DNA from 2 places in the Solibacillus sp. FSL K6-1554 genome. Region 1 is predicted to be linked to the other one. Evidence: riboswitches for the same ligand, from Rfam matches in the RefSeq annotation. Region 1 holds a riboswitch; the other holds the start of a gene.
The links. A riboswitch is a leader RNA that binds a small molecule or an ion and turns the genes downstream of it on or off. The one in region 1 is predicted to bind thiamine pyrophosphate.
Positions count from the first base shown of each region.

Region 2: it holds a riboswitch for thiamine pyrophosphate, as region 1 does, so the genes downstream of both, tenA (thiaminase II) here and thiC (phosphomethylpyrimidine synthase ThiC) in region 1, are expected to answer to the same signal.

Region 1 covers NZ_JBBOSS010000001.1:3,206,167-3,209,362, reverse strand. The annotation lists gene thiC (phosphomethylpyrimidine synthase ThiC) at 1-1,188, opposite strand, end outside; TPP riboswitch at 1,337-1,451, opposite strand; cobalamin riboswitch at 1,785-1,962, shown strand; gene cobT (nicotinate-nucleotide--dimethylbenzimidazole phosphoribosyltransferase) at 2,055-3,113, shown strand.
Region 2 covers NZ_JBBOSS010000001.1:2,718,274-2,721,469, forward strand. The annotation lists gene thiD (bifunctional hydroxymethylpyrimidine kinase/phosphomethylpyrimidine kinase) at 1-256, opposite strand, end outside; gene thiM (hydroxyethylthiazole kinase) at 253-996, opposite strand; gene tenA (thiaminase II) at 974-1,666, opposite strand; TPP riboswitch at 1,743-1,841, opposite strand; TPP riboswitch at 1,908-2,006, opposite strand; gene MHB58_RS13530 (NAD(P)H-dependent flavin oxidoreductase) at 2,144-3,124, opposite strand.

The DNA of each region.
Region 1 (3,196 bases):
TCCTTCAACCATAACCTGTACATCATGCTCCCAAGCAATTTTTGTTAGTTCTCCAAGAGTTTCTAATTCCGCAAATTGAGCTTCATCATTGGCATCAGCAATGGAACCAGGACGTAAGCCATCTCCTAATGAGAATGAAACATCATAAGTTTTCATGATTTCACAGATTTCTTCAAAGTGAGTATATAAAAAATTTTCTTTATGGTGGTGAAGACACCATTGTGCCATAATAGATCCACCTCGGGATACAATACCTGTTAAACGTTTTGCTGTTAACGGAACATATCGTAAAAGAACACCAGCATGAATGGTGAAGTAATCCACCCCTTGTTCTGCTTGTTCAATCAATGTATCACGGTAAACTTCCCATGTTAGGTCTTCAGCAACACCATTTACTTTTTCTAGTGCTTGATAAATAGGTACGGTACCGACAGGAACAGCCGAATTTCGAATAATCCATTCCCGTGTTGTGTGAATGTTTTTACCTGTTGATAGGTCCATAATATTATCAGCACCCCAACGTGTTGCCCATGTCATTTTTTCAACCTCTTCTTCGATGGAAGATGAAACAGCAGAATTGCCAATATTCGCATTAATTTTTACATGAAAGTTACGACCTATTATCATAGGCTCTGATTCTGGATGGTTGATATTAGAAGGAATAATCGCGCGACCCTTTGCAATTTCATCCCGTACGAATTCAGGTTTCATATTTTCTCTTATTGCGATAAATTCCATTTCAGGCGTGATAATGCCTTTTCTTGCATAATGAAGTTGTGTAATATTTTTCCCTTTTTTGGCCCGTAACGGTTTCCGCTTTAAACCAGGAAACACGTTATGATTAGCACGAGGATCGTTTTCATCTTTATAACCATTATCCTCAGGCTTGATTTCACGACCATCATATTCCTCCACATCGCCACGTTCTTGAATCCATGTACTGCGAAGGGCAGGGAGACCTTTTGTAATATCGACAGAATAATCAGGGTCTGTATAAGGTCCGCTCGTGTCATACACTCGTACTGGAGGATTATCCTCTTCTCCAAACGTACCAGTAGTCGGGCTTAACTCGATTTCACGCATTGGAACCTTAATGTCAGGTCTAGAGCCTGTTACATATACTTTTTTGCTACCTGAAAAATTAGACATGATGGAAATACTTTGTTCGTTTAATGAAGATGGTGACATTGACATAATAAATCTCTCCTTTTTTTGAATATAAGGACAAGAGATAGAACACAACAGTGGTGAGCTAAAAAGCTATGAAGTACATAAAAAAGCCGGTGTCCAATAAATGGTCGGACCCGGCTAATATGTATACAGAAGTAGTATTACTATAATACGATGCTAACTTCCCCACGCTGGTATGATCCAGATCAGGTCCCAAGAGTTAAGAAACTTCAACGTGTTTCTTTCTCAGCCCAACTTATTGGACACCCCTAGTTATTTCTATTCAATTTGATTTTAGTATACATGAAACTTCATTGAGATAAAAGTGAAAATTTAAAAAAATTATTTGCAGTTAGATGAATTACCAAACATTGATATCGTACTCATTTCGCTTGCAAATTACAATCATCTGCATGTCCCTACGTTAAAAGACTAAAGAAACAAAACCCGAACGTATTATTATTTCAGATGAGTCAACATTTTAAAACGGGGTCAGAATTCGTTGTATACGGTGGATTCATCGCTCAATGATTCTGAATCAGAGAACTTATTAATTCCTGCTTATTTAAAACCCACCCTTGACGAAAAAAGTCGTTCGTCGTAAAGTAATGATAAATTCATCAAGCATTAGGTGCCCTTTAAGGGAGAATAGGGAATAAAGTGAAAAGCTTTAGCGTAATCCCAACACTGTATAGAGGAGTTTCATAGCAAAACCCACTGGATTTACATCTGGGAAGGGGCTATGAAATTGTGAATCTGAGCCAGGAGACCTGCCTAATACGCTTACTGTTATAGACACTGGATATGTCTGTAGTTTATTTGTTATCGAATAAACTACAGGCTTTTTTATTGTCAAAAATACATTTAGATAGGGGAAACGAAATATGCAATTATTACAGCAAACAATTGATCAAATTCAAGGAATCGACCGACAAATGGAAGAAAAAGCACGTACGTACATAGACTCTTTAGCCAAACCACCACAAAGCCTAGGGAAGCTCGAATCACTAGCTCTGCAAATCGCCACAATTACGGGTGACCTTGCGCCTAAAATCGATAATAAAGCGGTGATCGTCATGGCTGCGGATCACGGGGTGTATGAGGAGGGCGTAACGCCAAATCCGCAAAGTACAACGGTTTTCCAAACATTATCATTTCCGAAAGGGACGACAGGGATGTGTACGATTGCGAAAATTTCGAATGCACAAGTCATTCCGGTAGATATCGGTGTAAAAGAAGATTTACCTCAAGATGCTGGGGTAATCATTAAAAAGGTCAAATACGGGACAGACAATATGGCGAAAGGTCCAGCAATGACCCGAGAAGAAGCGATTCAAGCGATTGAAGTAGGAATTGAAGTCGCAACAGAAGCGATCCAAAACGGTATCAATCTAATTGGTACCGGGGAAATGGGTATCGGGAATACGACACCGAGTGCTGCAGTGCTTTCAGTGCTTCACGGCTGTGATCCGCTGGCAGTAACGGGCTTTGGAGCCGGTGTCGGAGCTGGCGGCATCGAATATAAAGCCGAAGTCATTCGAAAAGCGATTGCCTTGAACGAGCCGAACGCCGAAGATCCGATTGATGTTGTAGCAAAAGTAGGCGGACTGGAAATTTGCGGGATGGCCGGAATCTTCCTTGCAGCTGCAGCGAATCGTGTACCGGTCGTTGTTGACGGGTATATTTCAACGGTTTCCGCATTAATCGCCTCTAAGTTAAATCCGAATGTGAAAGCATATTTGATTCCGTCACATTTATCGGAAGAGCCGGGTGCAAAAATTGCAGCTGAGCTTCTAGAATTAGAGCCAATGCTGCATATGAATATGAGACTTGGAGAAGGATCAGGTGCTGCACTAGCGTTCCCGATTCTAGATGCAGCATGTTCCATGATTACAAATATGGTGACATTGGAGGAAGCGGCCGCGCTTTTAGTAGCCAAGTAGAAAAAGAAATTAAATTAATAAAATAAAATGTCGTAAAAAGGCTACATTAAAAGTAATAGTAACTTTTAATGTAGCCTTTTTTT
Region 2 (3,196 bases), 490 kb from region 1:
CTTCGATAATTTCAGCACTAAACAGCATCCCTGTCTTAATTGCCTTTACGTCGAAATCTTGAAGTACTGCCTTTAGCTGAGCTTGAACGAAATCAGCCGTTGTCGGAAAAATTCCATGCACTCCTTCAGTATTTTGTGCGGTTAATGCGGTGATTACTGATGTACCGAATACACGGAGTTCCTGAAACGTTTTTAAATCGGCTTGAATCCCGGCACCGCCACCGCTATCCGATCCTGCTATCGTACATGTAATCATTTTCGTCCCCCCGCTAAATTTTCTAGTTCATTCAAGAAATTTGTGTGGAAATTTCCTATAGTTGCAACAGAATTGGCACTTGCCTGTTTATATTCATTAAGTAGCGTCATTAAGTCATCAAACGGTTCTTTACTGTTTGCAAGCACCGCTGCACATAAGGCACTAAGCAAGCAGCCACTCCCCGTCATTTTTGTCACCTTTTCATGACCACCCGCTACAAATTCCACTCTTTTCCCATCAGTAATAACATCTTGTTCTCCTGTTACGATCACAATACATTGATAGTTATTAGCCAACTTTTTGGCAGTCACTGCAACATCGATATCTCCTTTGCCACTATCCACACCTTTAGACGCCCAATTTACTCCCGCCAGAGCCGCCATTTCTCCAATATTGCAACGGATTACATTAATCTTTAAACGATCGAGCAGTTGTTGTGCTGTCTCCGCTCGAAACTTCGTTGCCCCTACACCTACTGGATCAAGGACAACGGGAGTATTATGCATGTTTGCGCTAAGTCCTGCTTTCTTCATCGACTCTATTGTCCGTTCATTCAAAGTGCCCATATTTAAAAGTAAAGCATTCGCCTGGGCAGCCATTTCCCCCACTTCTTCTATTGCATCCGCCATTACTGGTGAAGCTCCTACCGCCAGCAAGCCATTCGCTGTAAAGTTTGCGACAACATAGTTGGTAATACAATGAACTAATGGTTGTTTATTATAAATTGCTTGCAGACTCATTTACATACACTCCTTGTTCCCAGCTTTGCTTCGTCCAAGGCATTTCCCAAAACATCCATTCGTAATAACAGCTTTTCTTAAAATGCTCCTGTAATACTTTAAGCTTTGCAGGTTGTTCTTTCGCATATCGATCTAGCATCGATTTTTGTACTTCAATATTTTGAAGCATCTCCTCGGAAGCATATAATGCAATCCACTGTTCATAAAGAGGTATATTGGGGCATGCATCTTTTAATCTTTGCCCAATTTCCTGATACAGCCATGGGCATGGCAGGATTGCCGCAAATGCTTCTGCTACATCTCCGTTATGCACTGCATTGTACATATGGCTCACATAGTTATAGGCTGCTGGTGCTGGTTCGAATTGTTCTAAATCATCCACAGTCACACCTAATTCTTTAAACGTTGTACGGTGTAACTCAAGCTCGGCATCATGGATAAACTTTGCTGTTTGCAGAAAATATTGAACATCATCATCCGTTGTCGCTTTTGCAGCTGCAAGAGCTAATACTTTCGTATAATGTTTTAAATAATACGCATCCTGCAGCATATAAAACTTAAACTTCTCAAGCGGTAGACTCCCATCTGCAATCCCTTGTACAAAAGGATGATAAAAGCTAGCCTCCCAATAAAAATCCGTTTCTTTTCTTACCTTTTCACAAAATCCCATTGTTACTCCTCCTTTTTGTTGGCGGAAGCACAAAAAAGACGTCTCAACATATAGAGAGACGTCCCCAAAAAGTGTAGATACACTTTTCATTGCTCCCTACGTCCGTATTAACGGCCAGGTTCCAAGGGTCAGGTTTTAACCTTCTCAACACTGCTGTGTCCCCCCGCAAATCAAATGCTTGTGTATTTGCAAAAGAAAGACTCCACGTAAAATATACGCGGAGCCAAAGTAAGTACATATGTATAGCTTGTACTTTGCTCCCTACGTCCGTATTAACGGTCAGGTTCTAAGGGTCAGGTTTTAACCTTCTCAACACTGCTGTGTCCCCCCGCAAATGCATTTAATTACCCAGAGTGTAACAAATTAATTCGACCCGGGCAAGTGAATTCACAAAATTACGAAATTAATAGTTCAATAACAAATTCACAAAATAGCGCATCGTTAGTAAAAATTTTGTTACTAATGATGCGCTGACATCTATTGTAGATGGGTTACTGCAGATCTTTTACCAGTCAGTTCCTGATAAGCCTGAGCATATTCCTCGGCCAGTTTATCGACATATTGTTTTGTGGAAGTAATCTCTTTAATCGCGCCAATTCCTTGCCCGCTGCCCCAAATATCTTTCCAGGCTTTTGCGGTATTATCGTTAAAGTTCATTGCTGAAGGATCACTTTCTTTTAAATTACTCGGGTCCATCCCCGCGTTCATGATAGAACCTTTCAAATAATTCCCGTGGATTCCTGTAAATAAATTGCTGTATACAATATCTTCTGCAGTACTATCAACAATCATCTGTTTATATTCTTGACGAGCAAACGCTTCTTCGGTCGCGATGAATGGTGAACCGATATAGCCAAAATCAGCCCCCATCGCCTGTGCAGCCAATACCGAATGTCCTCGTGCGATTGATCCTGATAAAGCTAATGGACCGTCAAACCATTCACGGATTTCCTGTACGAGCGCAAATGGGCTTTGCTGACCTGCATGGCCACCTGCACCTGTTGCTACAGCAATGATGCCGTCTGCACCTTTTTGAATCGCTTTTTTTGCAAAATGATTGTTAATGACATCATGGAAAACGATGCCTCCATAACTATGTGCTGCCTCAAATACTTCTTCACGTGCACCAAGTGAAGTAATAATAATCGGAACTTTATATTTCACACAAAGCTCCATATCCTGTTCCAGACGTTCATTTGTTTTATGAACAATCTGATTAATGGCAAATGGCGCAGCCGGCTGATCCGGATTTTTGGCATTATAGCTGGCCAACTCCTCTGTAATTTCAGCTAACCATTCATCCAACTGGCTTGCCGGTCTTGCATTTAACGCAGGCATTGACCCAACTATTCCTGCCTTACATTGTTCAATGACCAATTGCGGATTGCTAATAATAAACAATGGTGCCCCGATTACTGGGATACGTAAGTTTTGTAAAATTTCCGGAATATTCCCCATCTATAATCCCCCTTTTATTCAGCTACTACTAATACTTCATCAGCTTCAATAAAATCTCCTTCTTAATTTAGA